Regions from separate parts of the Vibrio neonatus genome, predicted to be linked through region 1. Evidence: predicted binding sites of a transcription regulator. Region 1 holds the regulator's gene; each other region holds the start of a gene.
The links. The regulator PurR, encoded in region 1, represses purine synthesis genes. The targets are predictions, from matches to a motif close to TNANGNAAACGTTTNCNTNA.
Positions count from the first base shown of each region.

Region 1 (6,672 bases):
ATTGCCTATCAAACCCCTGAAGTGAGGGGTTTCATTAATGGTCTAGCCGAAAATGAAACCCTAGCCACAGCCGCTAAACGCTTACTGGGTGCTCTTGAGCGACTGCAACTGCGCCCGAATGCTCAGCTTGAATTATCCGCTAATTTCTACGACTTATTTTTAGCCTCTGACAAACAAACTGCCCAGCCCTGCGCCTCTGTTTATATTGACGAAAACAAGGCGCTTAATGGCACCCCTGCTCAGCAGATGACGCAAGTTATGTTAGAGCATGGCATTGAAGTGGATAAATGCTTTAACGAGCCTGCCGATCATCTGGCTGTTGAACTCGACTTTATTGGCAATCTAATCATGCGCTCAAACGCGCTAGAAATGGAATCACATCTAGAAGCGGCCCTTAGTGAACAGAAGTCATTCATTGAGCAACATTTACTGAATTGGATTCCACAATTTTCGGCAAACTGCACTAAATATGATGAATTTGGTTTCTATTCTGCGGTCGCTGAACTGTTAGTTAAATTTTGTGAAATTGATTGTCGTTATCTCAGTAATGAAAAATAGCTCAGTTACCGAAAATAGATTCACATTATCGTCATAAATGCGTTGTCAGTTTCATCATTTATGGCTAGACTCCCCCGCAATCGTTTGCAATGTGATTTTGAGTGCAAATTACTCAATAATTCAACGCATTTTATAATCATTACTTATATTTACAAGGTCTCCTATGGCAACCATAAAAGACGTCGCAAAACTGGCTGGTGTCTCCACCACTACAGTTTCACACGTTATCAATAAAACACGTTTTGTGGCTGAAACAACACAAGAACGTGTTATGGAAGCTGTAAAAGAGCTCAACTATGCGCCAAGTGCGGTTGCTCGTAGCTTAAAATGCAACACCACTAGAACCATTGGCATGTTGGTAACTCAATCCACTAACCCCTTCTTTGCGGAAGTGGTCGATGGCGTAGAAAGTTACTGTTACCGTCAAGGCTATACGTTGATCTTATGTAACACTGGCGGACTGTACGAAAAGCAGCGCGATTACATTCGTATGCTTGCCGAAAAGCGCGTAGATGGAATATTAGTAATGTGCTCTGACTTAACCGAAGAGCTACGTGAAATGCTAGATTCTCACCCAGGCATTCCTAAAGTGGTGATGGATTGGGGCCCCGAGTCCTCCTCTGCAGACAAGATCATTGATAACTCAGAAGAAGGTGGCTACCTTGCCACTAAATATCTGGTTGAAAATGGACATACGAAAATTGGCTGTTTAACTGGTCAAACTGAAAAGCTTGCTTGTATTGAGCGTATGTCTGGCTATAAAAGAGCATTGGCTCAAGCTAATATCCCATACAACGACGATTTCATTTTTGAAGGTAACTTTGAATGTGATACCGCAGTTGAAACAGCTGATAAACTGGTCGCTCTTGCAGAAAGTGAACGCCCCACGGCTATTTTCTGCTTTAACGATATCATGGCGCTGGGTTTAATTAGCCGTCTGACTCAACATGGCATTGCCGTTCCAGAAGATATCTCTGTAATTGGTTACGATAATATCGATTTAGCCGGCTATTTTGCGCCGCCTCTTACCACGATACATCAGCCAAAACGTCGCGTGGGTAAAACCGCCTTTGAGATCTTGCTAGAGCGCATTAAAAACAAAGAGCATGACCGCCGCATTTTTGAAATGCACCCAGAGTTGGTAGAGCGCTCAAGCGTGAGAAACCTAAACGCTAGTTAACATGACCATTTAATTGAATAAGGCTAGATATCTTAATGATTTCTAGCCTTTTTTATTTGTACCTGCTGAGAATAAATCAAATAAAATACGCAAGTGATGAAAGTTTCCTATTATTGATCCTGTCTCTATACTTACTCAGGATGATAAGGACGCACTCATGAATAAGAAATTGATAATCGGGCTAATTTTAGTTGCAGCGATTGTATTACTCGGCATCAACTTCGGTCAGTACTTCACTTTAGAAAACGCCAAAGCTCAGCAATTAGCGCTCAATACGCATATTGAAAATAATTTCGTATTGTCAGCGGCTATCTACTTTATTGGCTACGTATTTGTTACGGCCTTTTCCATTCCTGGCGCTGCTGTGGTGACTTTACTTGGCGCGGCACTGTTTGGCTTCTGGACGAGCTTACTATTGGTCTCATTTGCCAGCACCATTGGCGCAACCTTAGCCTTTTTAAGTAGTCGCTACCTTCTGCGTGACTGGGTACAAGCTAAGTTTGGAGCTAAACTTGATGCCATTAACAAAGGCGTAGAGCGTGACGGCGCCTTTTATCTATTCTCATTGCGTTTAATACCCGTATTTCCGTTTTTCCTGATTAACCTATTAATGGGGCTAACCCCTATCTCGGTTGTGAAATACTATGTATTTAGCCAACTTGGCATGCTAGCAGGGACTATGGTGTATCTAAACGCCGGGACGCAACTGGCAGAAATAGACAGCTTATCCGGCATTGTTTCGCCTACCGTATTGGCCTCTTTTGCTCTGTTAGGTTTATTCCCGCTCATTGCTAAATGGATCATGGGTAAGATTCGACCACAAAACGGCTCTAGCCCTGCTTAATCCATCATCGCAATATAAAGGATATTCATGAAGTTATACGTTGCGCAAAATCCGCCTCAAGCTCATATTTTATGTGAGCTTTTGCGTAGTCATCGCATTCAGGTAGAAGTGCGCGGAGAAGGGTTGTTTGGCCTGCAAGGAGAACTGCCAATGGATGACTCTAGCCTGCCCTATTTGTGGTTAGTCGACGAGCACAAGCAACAACAAGCCAAAGCCCTGATTGCAGAATTTGAAGATAGACACAATCACAGCTCAAATTGGCGCTGTGATGATTGTGGGGAAATAAATGAGGGGCAGTTTGCCTTATGCTGGCAATGTGGCGCTAGCACCACTGATGAAGCGATATTGGTTTAGTATTCTAATTATTGAGTACAATATTTAGCTTTGATACCTCTAACTTTGATACCTCTAACTTTGCGACATCTAGCTTTGTGAACGAATAAATTCGATAGATTTGTCATTGAACTCTTGAGGCTTTTCCACGTTACACACATGGCCACAATTTTCTATTTCTACCAACTGGCTATTTTGGTGAACCGAGACCATCTCTTTTACCGGCTTGATGAACATGTAGTCCTTGTCACCCATTAAATATAGAGTCGGAATATCAAGCTCTTTGTCTCTAAAGTAGCGCATTAGCGGGTTAACATCGGCTGCCAGCTTAAACCAACGTTTGAACTCTTTTTGACATAACTTTCTGGCTTCTCGTACAAACATCAACCGAGATTCAACTTGCCCTTTTTGCGGCATCACAATCCAAGCAAACAAACTATATAACCACATGTACGGGATAATATTCTTACACAAATCGCCCATTTTCACTAAGATTTGCGAACGCGTATTAAAGCGCGTCACAGCGCCGCCAAGCACCATAGACTTAACACGCTCTGAGGCAAGCTCTGCCAATGTGCGTACAATAATGGTGCCTAAAGACATTCCCACAAAGTGTGCGGATTTGATTTTAAGATGATCCAAAACGTGCAAAATATCTTTGGTCACTGACTCAAAGGTATAACGCTTACTGATGATATCTTGGAACAAGGTATTGGATTTACCGTGCCCGCGCAAATCTACCAAGAGTACGTTAAAGTGCTCGCGGTACGCTTTAATTTGCTTAAACCAAATTGACGAACTGCCACCCGCACCATGCACAAATACTACCCACTCCTGAGATTCAGAATGGCGATAGGCTTTATGGAATAACATTGGATTGGATTCAGCAATAGCGGTCATTGATCACACAGAGGGAAATATTAAGTTAGTTGATAGTAACATAAATGACGAGCACTCAGATTGCCCTAGTCGTTGATTTTGTAACAAATAGTGAGTCGCAATGCAAGTTAGGCGTCATTAGCAGTACAAATAGCACCCTAAACACGAATAACGCCACGGGTGCTCAACACAAGCAATCTAAAGATCCTTTTGGAAAAACAAGGTTAAGGTTCCAAACTCTATGCCTAATTTCCTTATGGAGGTTAAATTAAAGACGTGTTTATCATCTTGTCGATATAGCCAATCATCAAAGTGAACCACCACACTCGAATCCCCTCTTGGCAATTCAAAGTCATAGCGCCAGCGCAGTGCATTACCCACTTCTTCACCGATAGCAACTCCGACAATATCATCGGCTTTTCCCTCGTAACTGCCATCAGCTAAACGGGTGATCCGCCAAATGCGCGTCGATTGCTCGCCATCAGCAAACACGAAGTCTTCATGCAGCGTCAATGTATTGCCTTGCACCTTGCCTTGAAGTGCGACCTCAAAGCGTCGTGTTTGCTTACCGCTCCTGTCTTGCACCATACCCCATGCGGTGACACTACCTGAAAAATAGCCAAACAAATCAAAATCAGGCCCTTCCCCTTGATACTCATTCACATCTGCGGTGCATCCTGCCATTGATAGGGACAACAGCGCGCTTATCATTAATAGTTTCAGTGTTTTGATCATCATTAATTCAACCCAATAAGTTGCTGTCTGTGCTTAGGATATTCGGTATTTGGCGATAACCAGATGGCTAAAAAAGCATCGTTAAGGGCTTCATCGGTGATCTCACCTCGCCATTGGGTTAGCCCGTCTTTTTGAATGTACACAAAGGCACCCGATAATCCGTCCGTGATATACACCAACTGATCGCCTAGTGCTACGTCAGGATAAATATTGCCTAAGCGCACTAGCCACTGGGATGATTGGTTGGTGTTATAACCAAGGTGCGCCCACTGTTTTTTAGTCTCTTTGAGTAAATGTTTCTTAGAGATATTGCGCTCATAAGTAATCGCCAGAGCAACCGGATGAGGAGAGAGATCATTACCGACTTGATATTGACCTTCTGGTGAGCGCAGCTGTGAGGTATAAACATCGAAAAACATAAAGTCTAAATCAGCCGAGCCTACGGTCGGCCACTGCTGCCACTGCTGTAGCGTGCTTTTGCTCGGCGTGGCAAAACTTACTGCACTGACTAAAGCAAGACTAATACAGAATAAGGTTCTAGCTAGGGTGAGTCTCATGTGGCTTTACTCCATGGCGTCTTTTTTGTAACACGTTTAAGGAGTAGATAATCAATGCAAAAACCAGTGCCCATTCCAATGCAATAATTACGAAAGTCATTGTGTTGGAATAAGGCCATTGCACCGCACCTAATTGCAAGCCAGCAAAATAACTGGCGGCGGCTCCTAACGCTCCAACCATACATACGATGGCAAAAGGGAAACGGATCAAAAGAGCGCGCATCTGATAGGCATACCAAGCAAAACTGACCCATAACAGCGCCAGCCACAGGGGTATCCCAGCCGTTGGTATCGAAGAAAACACAAATAAACCGGTAACGCCGTGTATCACATCCATCGCCACACCCACACAGGCGATCATAAATAGCCAACTCAGCGGTAGGCCGCGATAACGATATGACAAAGCCACCGTCGCAATCACACAGACCAAAAGCAACAGTTGTGTGCTTTGTTGCCCCATGACGGCTAAAAACCACAAGCATTGAAACCAAATGGAAATCAATAATAGTTTCTTATTCATAACTAACCTCGCCTATAGGCAAACTACACAGGGCTTCTAAAAGTAAGGTGCACTGTGCTAATTCGTCGCGCAAGAAATCCACCTTCGCAGTAACACAAATAGTAACGCCACATACGCATAAAACGTTCATCATAGCCGAGCTTAGATAGCTCATTTTCAGCCAACTCAAAGCGATGTAGCCACTCTTTTAAAGTGCGCGCATAATCCAAACCAATGTCATGCAGATCGTGCACCACCAATTGGCTGTGTTGAGTGGTTTGCTGTAATAAATGCGAAACCGAAGGCAAGAAACCACCTGGGAAGATGTACTTTTGAATAAAATCGACACCTTTGCTGTATGACACAAATCTCTGGTCAGCAATGGTGATCGCTTGAATTGCCATCAAACCGCCGGGTTTAAGCAATGCTTGGCATTTTTGGATATAGGAAGGTAAATACTCACGCCCTACCGCCTCAATCATTTCAATGGACACAAGCTTGTCGTACTGCCCATCGAGATCACGGTAATCTTGTTGTAGCAGGGTGATTTTGTCGGTGAGACCTGCCTGCTGGATTTGTTGTTTGGCATACAAAAACTGCTCTTGGGAAATCGTAGTTGTAGTAACATGACAGCCATAGGTTTGCGCCATGTATATCGCCATACCTCCCCAACCTGTGCCAATTTCAATAACTGTATCATCAGCACAAAGTTGCAATTGTTGGCACAGCCTTTCCATTTTATTAATTTGCGCCTGCTCTAAACTGTCTTCTGCGCTGTGATACACCGCGGCTGAATACAGCATGTTTTTATCCAAAAAACGCTGATATAAATCGTTGCCTAAATCGTAATGAGCGCTGATGTTTTTCTTTGAATTTAATTGAGTATTGCGATTTAGCCAGTGTCCTAATTTATAAGCGAAACGGGTCAACAAACTTTGCTTGCTGTTCATGTCATCCAGTGCATTTAGATTGAGCGCCATAATCTTCATTACCACGGTCAAATCAACGCTTTCCCACCAGCCATCCATATAAGCCTCGGCAGCCGCAATGCTTCCGCCACTTAGCATTCGAGAATAAAAGTCGGGAT
Region 1 is NZ_AP024885.1:1,668,801-1,675,472, forward strand. Features, by position in the region: gene torD (molecular chaperone TorD) at 1-558, shown strand, start outside; gene purR (HTH-type transcriptional repressor PurR) at 722-1,738, shown strand; gene OCU38_RS07675 (TVP38/TMEM64 family protein) at 1,896-2,582, shown strand; gene OCU38_RS07680 (putative signal transducing protein) at 2,610-2,936, shown strand; gene OCU38_RS07685 (alpha/beta fold hydrolase) at 3,006-3,815, opposite strand; gene OCU38_RS07690 (DUF3833 domain-containing protein) at 3,993-4,529, opposite strand; gene OCU38_RS07695 (hypothetical protein) at 4,532-5,086, opposite strand; gene OCU38_RS07700 (DUF2878 domain-containing protein) at 5,067-5,606, opposite strand; gene OCU38_RS07705 (SAM-dependent methyltransferase) at 5,630-6,672, opposite strand, start outside.

Region 2 (6,672 bases), 390 kb from region 1:
ATGCCTACAGCCATATTGCAGATGAAGGTGGATTTGATCTCAATCGATATCCTGCGGTGCAGCGTTGGTGTCGCCAAATTCAATCGATGCCTAGATATGTTGGAATTGGGGTCAGGTCTTGAAATTTGCATGCAAATTTCAAGACCTGACCCCGCAATTAACGTTGTTCGAATATGGCGGCTGTCCAGGCTGGGATTATGGCGATGTTGTCGGTGAGTTCGGTGCCTTGGGTTAGTGAGAATGGGCCTAGTTGCTGGTGGTAGCGGTGCAATTTGAATTGGCTCATGTCCAGTTGGTTTATGGTTTGTAGATCGTTGCGGGCGTTGATTACGATAAGCAGTCTTTGACGCACAGAGTCGATATTTTCAAATGGGGCTCGGTTGTCGATGCTCATTATGATAAGTCCAGGGATCTGCTTTGAGCCAGTATTATGGAATTTAACTCGTTGAATAATTTCTCTGCCATCGCCTAAGGTAAAGAGTGGGCTACTGGCTCGAATTTCCATCATTTCTTTGAAGTAGCGTTCCATTTTAATCATATCGCGGGTCGAAAGTTCCACTTTGCCTTGGGTGTTTTCGTAGATGCTTTCAATCGTTTGCCAATTGTTTTTATCTTTGTCGGCGCTCGGTAGTCCAATATTCCAGTTGTTAGACTGCTTTGTAAAATCGACTTTGTTATACCAATCCCCTGAATTGTACGAATCTCTTTGCATTGATTTTGAGCGCAGTAATTCACTGCCCATATGATGAAAAACCACATTTTGCCCGTACATGACGGTAGCTAGACTAACCGCGTGCATACGGATGCGAGTATTAAGATCTGCATCAAAAGGCGCTTTATATTGCAGGTTATCCCATAGAGTTTGATTGTCGTGTTTTTCAACGTAATTGATGGTTTCCCACGCATCTTTGGCATAACCAGCAGGTTGGTTGTTGTAATCTAATTCAGCGCCGGTAATTGAACGATTTTGACTATCTTGCATCGGATAATCACGTAAATTACCTGCCATACCAAGGCGCACGAGATCGGCAAGATGCTTAGCTTGGGTTTCACTTAGCGCATTTAGCTCATTAGGATAGACAAAAGCGCCATTTCCAAACCCTTGCGATGCTCTTAACTGTGTTGATTGATCAAAGGGGGAACCGCCACGCACCGCATCGCGCATGCGATCGGAAAATGATCCTATACCCGTGCCGTATAAATTGAGCTGTGACGCTTGTTTGAACATTTTATCGTTGGCGACTTCGCCAAAATCCCATCCTTCACCATAAAAATAGACATCTGGATTGATGGCTTTGACGGCATCTAATGAGGCTAATATCTGCGATCTTGGATGATGTCCCATAAGATCCCAGCGAAATGCGTCGATTTTATAATCTTTTGTCCAAACCAATATGGAATCAGTGATCAGCTTTTCCATCATAGCGCGCTCTGGAGCGGTATTGGCGCAACAGGTACTTTGTTCGAGTTCTCCGGTAATAGGATGCAGTCTGTGATAGTAGTTAGGGACAATTTTATCGAGCACTGATTTGTCAGCAAGACCTGCGGCGTGAGTATGGTTATACACCACATCCATCACCACGTTCATTTTTATATCAGACTTAATTGCCGCAACCATAGTGCGAAATTCTAAAATACGTTGCATGCCATTGGCGCTAGTGGCGTATGATCCTTCGGGCGTTGAATAATGGAAGGGATCATAGCCCCAATTGTAGCTGTCGTTTTTAGCGATGATACCGGTTAACTCTTGCACTAGTGGTGTGGTGGAACTGTCCTTGTTTTTGAGTTGTTGCAACACTTGTATTCCCGTTAACGAGCTTTCGCAATACACAGATAAATCGGCATGACGCAACAGCTCTGGGTTAGCCTGACAAAGGGTTTTAAAAGGCTGATTAATATTGGCAATTTCAGTGACTTCTTCATTGATAGTGGCAATATCAAACACGGGTAATAAATGTAAGTGACTTGCTCCACGTCGTGACAGTGATTTCAAATGCTTTACGGGTAATGAATTCTCGTCAGTAAAAGCGAGGTATTTGCCTCGATGTGCTTCGATTGTGGAGAGTTCAAGGGCCGAGAAGTCTCTTACATGCGTTTCATAAATTACAAAAGAAGCCGGATTTTTCTGCGCTACTGGCGCACTTAGCGCATCCCAACCGGCAGGCTTTAATTGTGGATGATTAAGATCCACAACTTGGCTATGTTGCGAGTTGGTGGAAAGACTCAATGAATAAGGGTCGGTAACTGAAACGGTTTCTATTCTTGCTGAGTTTGGATGAAACAGCGTGACTTGATAACGATAGAAATCCCCATGCGTTAGGTTCGCGTATTCAACAAACCAACTTCCTGAACCAATATCACGACGCATGAGAATAGGAGTACCCGCTTGCAACTCTTGGTTAAATGGGATTAGCTTTACTTGCTGCGCGGTAGGTGCCCAAACGCGAAATGAAGTGGTGTTAGTTTCACTATCAACTACCGCACCAAATTGTAACTGTGTTGCGTTTTCGGCATACAAAGCATCCAATAGTGGCGCGAGTTGCACTTTGGTTACCGATTGTAATGTTGCAGGTTGATTGGCCTCTTTTTTATCACGGCTATAACTGGCAACCCAGATCTGCCCGCGAATTAAATGATCAATTGAACCGCCAGTATCATTAATTTGCAGTTGATAAGCGTTAAACTGCGTCGAAAGGTGAGGATATTGCGCCTTCCATGAATCATCAGCTGTTTCAATAAGGGAGAGTGTTTTCGATGCTCCTTCAATCTGGTTTTGTTGTTCGTTGACACTCATTCCGCCTGTTGCCGCAATCACAAGTTGAGCTTGCTCAGTTTCAATAGGAAGTAATATCAGCGAAGGTGTGATCCAATGTGCTTTAGCATCTTGCACAGCAATGGACGATTTAGGCAGAGTTCTTGATGGGGTATAAAAAACGCGATTCGTATCTTTGAACACATAACCTACCTTAGCGCCTGGTGCGGATGATTGTGCAAACATCAGTTTTAAGTGAGATGTTTGATAATTAGGATCAAAGCTGTGCGGCATAAAGTTAACGCAGCTTGCATTGGTTTCGATAGGGATATCCCAATACAGCCCATAATTGGGATTACGTCCACTAGGCTCTAGCCCATAATTCCAGTCTGTATCGTCACTTTGATAGCCAGAACACTGTTTAGTGTTCCAAACATGCAATGTGTATTCGACGCTGGTTTGACCGTCATTAAAATAAATTCGCGCAATATTGGGGTTACTTAGAGTCACGCTATCGAGGGTGTCTTGCTGGTTCGATCCGCTGGAGCAGGCGAGGGTAGAAAGTGCAATTATGCTACTAAAACAAAGTCTAAAATAACGCTCAAAAGGTGAAAATAACGCGGTCATGAAATTCCTTTTCCAACAACTTTTCTAGCCGATTTGTGTAATGAAAACTTTAATATCATTACCTCAGCTTATCTGTCTTTGCCAATATTCCCTATTAACATAGTAGAACAACCGACTGAAATTACTGAAAATATGACACTTTTTTGTAATCTTTACTTATAATTAAGTAGCCTTTAATTATAAAATTTAACGTAAATGTAGTTGAATTTTCTAAGTGTCTAATTCTTATAAATTTTATTTAGAAAAAAGTTGGCGAAAGTGAAAACCTTGTCATACACTTTCGAACGAGTCATCAATATGTAGTTGATTGTAGAGACAAATTTTAGGAGCTAACGTAAGGTTTCATTTGGTTTGAAATCGTGGAGGGATTAACTCCAGCGTAGCTATTGATTCATCTAGCTTTGAGGGAAGTTTTATGGCGCTTACCAAGGCCGATTTGGCTGAAAACCTGTTTGAAAATCTTGGGTATAGTAAACGGGATGCCAAGGAAACCGTGGAAGTGTTTTTTGAAGAAATTCGGAAATCACTCGAAAGTGGCGAACAGGTAAAACTATCTGGATTCGGTAACTTTGATCTACGGGAAAAGAAAGAACGTCCTGGACGAAACCCAAAAACAGGGGAAGATATACCTATTTCCGCACGTCGCGTGGTCACATTTAGACCAGGTCAGAAGCTGAAAGCTCGCGTTGAAGAGCTGAAAAAAGACGACGTAAAATAATACGTTGCTCATTAACAGTTTAAATATTTAGCGGTTTAACAAAAAAGAGGTCTTAAGACCTCTTTTTTAGTATCTAGCGTCTACTAAAACCAGTAACAGTTACGGTTAGTAGTTAATTTTGATCTTCTTAGCAGCGCTGGTTGCCGAGTGGACAGCTAACGTAGTGTCTTTAGCGCGAGTTAAAATCACTCCTAAGCGGCGGCGGCCATCGATATCAGGCTTACCAAATAGGCGAATTTGCGTATCAGGATTAGCAACGGCTTCGTCGATGCCAGTGTAAGAAAGATTAGTTGACGTGCCTTGACCAAGAATCACAGCGGAAGCTGCTGGACCTGTTTGTCTGATCTTATTGATAGGGCTACCGGTAAATGCGCGCACGTGCAGGGCAAATTCAGACATATCTTGAGAGATCATAGTCACCATGCCAGTATCATGCGGGCGAGGAGAGACTTCATTAAAGATCACTTTATCGCCTTTAATAAACAGCTCTACGCCAAAGATGCCGTAGCCACCCAATGCATTGACGATTTGCTCTGCAACGTATTCAGCGGCTTTAATAGCCACTTCTGACATCTGTTGTGGCTGCCAAGATTCACGGTAATCACCATCTTCTTGACGGTGACCAATTGGTGCACAGAAGTGAACACCGTCAACAGCACGCACTGTCAGCAGGGTAATTTCATAATCAAAATCAATGAAGCCTTCAACAATCACTCGGCCTTCGCCACTGCGACCGCCTTCTTGAGAGTAGTCCCATGCTTTCTGTACATCGTCAGCAGTGCGCATAACGCTTTGTCCTTTGCCTGATGAGCTCATTACAGGCTTAACCACGCACGGCAGGCCAACTTCTTCTACAGCTTGCGAGAACTCCTCAAAGGTATCAGCAAAACGATACTCAGAAGTGGTTAGGTGCAATTCTTCACCTGCAAGGCGACGGATGCCTTCGCGGTTCATTGTCAGTTGCGTAGCGCGAGCGTTAGGCACAACGGTTGTGCCTTTCTTTTCAAGCTCAACTAAAGTGTCGGTCGCAATCGCTTCGATTTCAGGAACGATATAAGTTGGCTTTTCTTGTTCGACTATCTTAGCCAGAGCATCGCCATCTAGCATATCAAGTACGTAGCTGCGGTGAGCAACTTGCATCGCTGGGGCATTGTCGTATTTATCACAAGCGATAACTTCAATACCTAGACGTTGGCATTCAATTGCCACTTCTTTACCTAGCTCACCAGAGCCGAGCAATAAAACTTTAGTTGCACTTGGTGCTGTTGCCGTACCCAACATAGTCGTTCCTTTAAAGATTATGATTTTTTTAGCTGATAATACTCATTTTTTAATAGAGCGCAATCGTTTGCCTAACGATATTTGGTAAATTTTTATGAGAACACCATAACCAAGGCTATGGTGTTTTTTTGCGGAGGATTTTTGCGCAAATTACGCATCTAATGCAATGTAAGTAAACGCAATATCGGGGTTTATCGCTTCTAAGGTATTTTGTGTATCCGCAAGATGCGACATAGAAGCATCATTGATTTCCGCAAGTGCCACCTGTTTAATGTGCGAAAAGTCCATTCCTTGCATTTGCAATTGCACTAATGCCACTTGTAATGGCGGCAGGCTTGGATTAAATGCGGCATTTTCAGCGTAACTGCCGTGCACCGTCGTGCCATCAAGCATCTCAATCGCCACTCCGCTGTAGTTTTTGGTATAAGGCGCGTGACTCTTGTTTAGTGCGATGATCGCGTCAGTAACAAGCGCGTCGTCGTTGGCACTGGAAAAGCCATGATCAATTGGCGACATAAGCCCAGATTCAATGCCTAAATCTTTAGGCCCAAACGACTCTGGTAAATACTCCTGCAAACTTTTAGCATCCATAGATGGCAGTTGTACGGTGAGTTGCTGCGCGCTGGATAGCTCGTTCATAAACTGTCGGCAGTGTCCGCAAGGGCTAAAGTTGATGGTGATGTCGACAATTTCTTGTTCACCTTTCATCCATGCATGGCTAATGGCGGATTGCTCCGCATGCACCGTTTGCCCAAGTTGTACGTTGCTAAATTCTAGATTGGCACCAAAATAGAGATTGTTGGTCGCGCCTTTTACAATCGCCCCTACGTTAAATTTTGAGATAGGCGTAATCGAGAAAGCGGCCGCAAAAGGTAACAGTGTCACTTTTAGTTGTTGTTCATCTAAAGCGGTGCATTGTTGCAATTGCTTAACTTGCTGCGGAGTTAGCACACCTGCAAAAGAAGCGGAATCGAAAATGGCTTTAAAAGTATCAACATAGTCTGCAGGAAGGTCATTGTAGAGATGCTTAAATCGTGGATTCATTGCTCGTTCCTAATAGTGATAGGGCGAAATAGTGTATCGAGTGTAGATGACACAATTCAATAATGTCTATTACGTGTTTATGAATGCGTAATTTTGTCTGGTAAGGATACTGGATTTAGCCCATTAAAAGTGAAACCGTTACCAAGGTAAACGGTTTCGTTCACAGAGAATGTGCTTTTAAGCGCAATTTGCAGTGGCGGCTTGTAACGCCTTGTTGTTAAAGATAATTAGGAAATTAGATGCAACATGA
Region 2 is NZ_AP024885.1:1,277,469-1,284,140, forward strand. Features, by position in the region: gene OCU38_RS05955 (glutathione S-transferase family protein) at 1-122, shown strand, start outside; gene pulA (pullulanase-type alpha-1,6-glucosidase) at 158-3,379, opposite strand; gene ihfA (integration host factor subunit alpha) at 3,795-4,097, shown strand; gene purT (formate-dependent phosphoribosylglycinamide formyltransferase) at 4,203-5,378, opposite strand; gene cdd (cytidine deaminase) at 5,529-6,422, opposite strand; gene OCU38_RS05980 (CidB/LrgB family autolysis modulator) at 6,650-6,672, opposite strand, start outside.
Region 2: purT (formate-dependent phosphoribosylglycinamide formyltransferase) is a predicted target of PurR. The motif match lies at 5,434-5,453, and genes of this name have one in related genera.

Region 3 (6,672 bases), 1.0 Mb from region 1:
GTGCGCTGGTGGCTTCATCACAAAGCAACACTTTAGGGTCACTGGAAAGCGCTCTCGCTATCGCCACACGTTGTTTTTGACCGCCACTTAGGTTGGCAGGGTAGGTATTACGTTTGTCAGCCAGTCCGACAAGACCTAATAGCTCAACCACTTTGTTTTCGATGTATTGTTTGTCTTTACCCGCAAGCTCTAACGGCAATGCGATGTTTTCAAACACAGTACGAGAAGAAAGCAAATTAAAGTGTTGAAAAATCATACCTATGTTGCGGCGTGCTTCTGACAATTCTTTTTTAGATAACTTAGTCAGATCGATACCATCAACGATAACTTCGCCACTGGTCGGTGCTTCAAGCATGTTTACACAACGAATTAGAGTACTTTTACCAGCACCAGACGAACCAATAACACCAAAGATATTGCCTTTGGCAATGGTCAAATTGATATCTTTCAAGGCATTGATTGCGGTTTTGCCTTGGTAGAATACCTTGTTAACTTGCTTAATCTCTATCATCAAAAAGCCTGCTTGATTAGGGAGAGGATCTAAAATCTTTCAGAGATGCTAGATAGTTCACAGAATGAAGTCAATAGATATTTTTACGTCTAGACGTCTAAAGCTGAAAACGTAGGTGCGAGTGACCCCAAAGCGTGCGATAATTATCCCCATATCAAGCAAACAATGCAGAGTAATTTACCGTGTCTAAACCCGCTGTTTTTTTGGATCGTGATGGTGTCATTAATGTCGATCATGGTTATGTCCATGATGAGCATGATTTTGAATATATCCCTGGAGTTTTTGAAGCGACAGAACAGCTACAAAAAATGGGTTATATGTTAGTGCTAGTGACCAATCAATCGGGCATTGCACGCGGTAAGTTCACCGAAGAGCGATTTGAATCGTTAACGCAGTGGATGGATTGGAATTTCTCTGATCATGGTGTGGAGTTTGATGGTATCTATTATTGCCCGCACCATCCTGAGCACGGTATCGGTGAATACAAACAAGATTGTGACTGTCGCAAACCTAAGCCAGGTATGTTTATTTCGGCGCGAGATTTTCTGAAAATTGATATGGAAAATTCGGTTATGGTTGGTGATAAAGCTGAAGATCTTATGGCTGCAGAAGCTGCGGGTGTTAAAACTAAGATTTTAGTGCGTACGGGTAAGCCAGTTACTGACAAAGGTGAAGCCATTGCCTCGGTTGTACTCGATAGTATTAAAGATGTACCAGCCTATTTAGCACAACAGTAGGACGACTTAGTCATTAAGTCGCTTAGCTTTGTAAGTTAAATGATTGTTCAGGCTTTGATTATGTCAAAGCCTGTTTTGTATGTGCTTATATCTGACTACAGGTGTACATCTTTCGCTGAGCGGTGAGTACTTACCGTGAACAATACTATTGATAATGAACGGTATAGCGAGTGGGCTTATGGTTCATCCATAAAATCATATTGATAAAGACGGCGGCAACAATCGACCAAGCAATGAGCGTTAACGGAATAAAATACAGTGAGCAGATAAGAATAGTGACATCAAACAATAACTGACTCTTTCCAACCGACACGCCAAATTTATCCTGAATGACTAGGCACAATACGTTTGATCCCCCCAAACTCGCTCGATGACGAAATAGCACTAATAAGCCGAGCCCAATACAGGTCCCGCCCGCAATAGCCGCAAAAATTGGGGATAGAAATTCAAACTTCACTAAGTGATGTAGGTTATCGGCCATTATTGAGACCAAAGAAACACATATGACACTATTAATGGTGAAGCGTTTGCCTAATCGAAACCAAGCTAGAAAATAAAAAGGGATATTGACCAAAAAGTACATGGTACCGAAGCTGAGGTCGATAAACTGGGTAAACAGTAAGCCTAACCCTGCTGTACCTCCCACGATCATTGATGATGACTTTAAAAAAAAGATCCCAATGGCAACCAACAAGGTGCCGGTAAAGATAGCTGCGCAATCTTCAAGAAAACTGTGTTTATTCATTGGAGTTAACCTCACAAAACCAGTCGCGAATAGTATAGGAAAAGTGCGCTTTATCGAATTGTTTCGGCAAAATTGTCGTTAACATCGTGTAATTTTTGATTTACACGGTGTAAAGTTGAAGGCCTCAAATAAAATATTCCCATATTAGACCTTTATTCTGTAGGAAAATTAGGTAAATATACCTATAAGAAACAGGGACAAAAAGAATTTGTGATACAAATTTATTTCGGTAAAATGCCGCCAATGCCGTGACGAAAACGTTTGCGTTTAGTCATTGTATGGCTTTTTTAGCTATTTACAGTTTAATCTGAGTCAGGAGATACAGATGCTAAAGCGTGATATGAACATCGCTGATTACGATGCGGATCTATTTGCCGCTATTCAAGAAGAGACAGTGCGCCAAGAAGAGCACATTGAGCTTATCGCTTCAGAAAACTATACAAGCCCACGGGTAATGGAAGCACAGGGTTCACAGTTAACTAACAAATACGCCGAAGGTTATCCGGGCAAGCGTTACTACGGTGGCTGTGAGTATGTTGATAAAGTTGAAACTTTAGCTATCGAACGTGCGTGTGAATTGTTTGGTGCAGATTACGCGAACGTTCAGCCACACTCTGGCTCACAAGCCAACAATGCTGTTTACATGGCGTTGCTAAATGCAGGTGATACTGTTCTAGGTATGAGCCTTGCACACGGCGGTCACTTAACTCACGGTTCTCCAGTTAACTTCTCTGGCAAGCTATACAACATCATCCCTTACGGTATTGATGAGAATGGTCAAATTGACTACGAAGAAATGGAAGCACTGGCTGTTGAACACAAGCCTAAGATGATCATCGGTGGCTTCTCTGCTTACTCACAAGTGTGTGATTGGGCGCGTATGCGTGAAATCGCTGACAAAGTGGACGCGTACTTCTTCGTTGATATGGCGCACGTTGCAGGTCTTATTGCAGCAGGTGTTTACCCTAACCCAGTTCCACATGCGCACGTTGTAACAACTACAACGCATAAAACTTTAGCTGGCCCTCGTGGTGGTTTAATCCTTTCTAACGAAGGTGAAGCGCTGTACAAGAAACTGAATTCAGCGGTATTCCCTGGCGGTCAAGGTGGCCCTCTAATGCACGTTATCGCGGGTAAAGCGGTAGCCTTTAAAGAAGCATTAGAGCCAGAATTTAAAGATTACCAAGCTCGCGTTGTTGCTAACGCAAAAGCAATGGTTGCTGAGTTCTTAGCGCGTGGATACAACATTGTATCTGGCTCTACTGAGAACCACTTGTTCCTTGTTGATCTTATTGATAAAGACATCACAGGTAAAGAAGCCGACGCCGCTCTAGGCTCTGCGAACATTACAGTGAACAAAAACTCTGTACCAAATGATCCTCGCAGCCCATTTGTAACATCGGGTATTCGTGTAGGTTCACCTTCAATCACTCGCCGCGGCTTCACTGAAGAAGACGCGAAAAACCTTGCGGGCTGGATGTGTGACATCCTAGACAACCTAGGTGATGAGTCAGTTATTGAAGCAACTAAAGCGAAAGTACTAGAGATTTGTAAGCGTAAACCTGTTTACGCATAACAGACAAAACGATAGTGAAAACGAAAGCGAGCCTTTGACGGTTCGCTTTTTTATTGCGAGCAAAATAACGACTTAGCTTTCTAGGTAGATCATAAACAAGCGCGCATCGAGCTCAAGTTGGTGATAGTTCGGTTCCATATGACAGCACAAAGCGTAAAACGCTTTGTTGTGCTCTTTTTCTTTGAGGTGCGCCAGTTCGTGCACGATCAACATACGCAATAAAGGCTCAGGCGCATTTTTAAATACGCTAGCAATACGAATTTCGTTCTTAGATTTTACTTTACTGCCTTGTACCCGTTGTACATAAGAGTGCAAACCCAGCGCATTGTTGATGAGATGAATTTTGTTGTCATAGATAACTTTACTCAGCGGCGCTGTTTTCTTTAAAAAACGGTTTTTAATCTGCATGGTGTACTCAAACAGGGCTTTTTCATGTTTGATACTATGTTGGGTAGGGTAGCGCTGCTCAAACCATTTTTTGAGATTGCCTGACTCGATTAGTTGGCTAACAGGCGTCACTATATGTTCGGGATAACCTTGAACATATCGAAGTAAAGGGTTCATCGTATTCCAATTAAAAGGCTAGAAGTGCTTTATTTTACCTGATTTTGTTACATGGCAAATAAAAAACGTATCCACTTCATACAAGGTATTGCGCTTTTGTGGTGCTTTAACCGAGTAATTGCGCTCAAAACGCCTTAATGTATAGTCATCAGACTCATTGAGGCGTTGCTTTCTCGGACGGATATTTGTTCTAAGTCCCACTCTTCGGTACAGCTTTCTAACACGTTATTGGATAGAAACGTTTTAGGTGTGCTGCTCTAAACCATTTCGTTCTGATTAGAAAAAGTATCTTGAAAGCTTAAACGTTTGTTAGGTGTTTTTAGCGGTACTCTTGTTTCAATCTAGCCACTCTGTTTATCTTAGATAAGAGCGATACATTACGTTCACTTTGATCATTTTTCTGAGTTTTGTCTTCAATGAACTCGGAAAACTCTTTCACAGCAGGAAATTTATCAATAGCCTTTTGCGTACCAGCCTTAATCAGCTTTGAGCCAGTGGCAAAAAATGGAACCACTAGCCCCATTGCATCTTCTCCTAGATCTAATGCATGCTTAGATACATCTTTACTAGACAAAGCCCTAGAAACTTCAGAGTTATAATGCGAAATGCGCTCACTACGCTCCTCAGTATTGAGGCCATGCAACTCGGAGAATAATGAGTTCATTCCTGAGCGTATAACTGAGCTTGAAATTTCACGTTCAAATTCAGTTACAGGAATATAACTATTGATATCAAAGCTGGAAATAAGATCAATTGTACGATTATTCGACTTCCAAGGTGGAATACCAGTAGAAGAAGTAAGCTCAGGTATACTGTCTATAGTTGCTGATTTATAGAAGTTAAGCATTGCCCCCATAGTTGCAACAAACGGGTGATCGGTATATTTACTATCATTGGTAAAGAAAGGGAAATATGTAGAATCCAAAGCATGCGCCAAATGGATCTGGTCACTACTAGCCATAAATTCAAATGCAATCTTATCATTGCCCATCTCTTTAAAAATACCCGAAATAGGGTTATTTACCCCATAAGAAGCAATTCCTTTCACACCAGCTTGATGAAGAGTCGAAAAACTATTCCTCAATGCAAATTTTGGCCATAACATTAGTTTGGACAATAAAGTTTGGTTTATCCCTGTAAGGGCAGAAAGTTCCTTAATAAACCTAGTAAGGTTTAATTCTGAAGCTGCGTGATTAATTATATATGATTGATTCATAGATACTAAATCGATAGCATTCAATGCAGCTAGTGCTCGCCTACTTACAACCGAACTTGGGCAAGTTTGATATGCCTCATTTAAAAAGCCATAGTCCAACCTAGACTCAGGCTGCGTATTAACAATTTTCAGTCTACCGCGCTGTATTAACTGTAAAAGCTCGTCTCGAGAAATCATTTGTTCAGTAAGAAAGTCTGACATTCGCTCCTGCAACGGTAGCTCGCAATAAACAATATCGTACAACAATAGATGATTTCTAAGGTTGGCATTTTGAAAGAGACTGTCCTAAATTCTGTGTAATTGCCTAAACTAAGCCTTAAAGGCTAAGGATAGGCAATATGAATAAGAAAGAACTTGAAGCTTTCGCTAAGGAAGCTGCTAAAGGAATTAAAACTCCTGAAGACTTAACTGAGTTCAGCCAAATGCTGAAGAAAATAACGGTTGAGGCTGCTCTCAATGCAGAGATGGATGCGCACCTTGGCTACGAAAAACATAAGCCCTCTAAGTCTAATAATTACCGCAATGGCAAGAGCAGTAAACGCGTAAAAACCGAAGATGGAGAGTTTGAACTTGATACTCCTCGGGATCGCCTTGGCTCGTTTGAACCTAAACTGGTCAAAAAACACCAATCACGATTTACCTCTATGGATGACAAAATCTTGTGGCTCTATGCCCAAGGAATGAGTACTCGCGATATCGTCAATGCTTTCGATGAATGGTATGGCGCAGATATATCACCTAGCCTCGTATCACGAGTGACAAATGCGGTAATAGAAGAAATAGTTGAGTGGCAATCTAGGCCACTTGACGCCATTTATCCCATCGTTTATCTCGATTGTATTGTGGTCAAGATCCGCCAAGACAAACGTATTATCAATAAGTCGGTCTTCCTCGCTCTAGGTATTAACACTGATGGTCAGAAAGAACTCATGGGCATGTGGATAGCAGAAAACGAGGGCGCTAAATTTTGGTTGAGTGTTTTAACTGAGCTCAATCAACGTGGTGTTGAAGACATTCTTATTGCTTGTGTGGATGGATTAAAGGGGTTTCCCGATGCCATCAACACGGTTTTCCCCCAAACGCATATTCAGCTGTGTATCGTCCATATGGTACGAAACTCATTAAAGTATGTGTCATGGAAAGATTATAAGGCCGTCACAGCTGACCTAAAGCGTGTGTATCGCTCAGCTACAGAAGATGAGGCTTTACTTGAGCTAGAGCGCTTTGGCGAAGCCTGGGATAGTCAATATCCACAAATCTCCAAGTCCTGGCGCAATCATTGGCAGAACCTCAACACGCTGTTCAACTACCCTGAAGATATTC
Region 3 is NZ_AP024885.1:638,013-644,684, forward strand. Features, by position in the region: gene metN (methionine ABC transporter ATP-binding protein MetN) at 1-511, opposite strand, end outside; gene gmhB (D-glycero-beta-D-manno-heptose 1,7-bisphosphate 7-phosphatase) at 694-1,248, shown strand; gene OCU38_RS03035 (YitT family protein) at 1,394-1,993, opposite strand; gene glyA (serine hydroxymethyltransferase) at 2,319-3,569, shown strand; gene OCU38_RS03045 (M48 metallopeptidase family protein) at 3,642-4,133, opposite strand; gene OCU38_RS03050 (hypothetical protein) at 4,453-5,550, opposite strand; gene OCU38_RS03055 (IS256 family transposase) at 5,688-6,672, shown strand, end outside.
Region 3: glyA (serine hydroxymethyltransferase) is a predicted target of PurR. The motif match lies at 2,243-2,262, and genes of this name have one in related genera.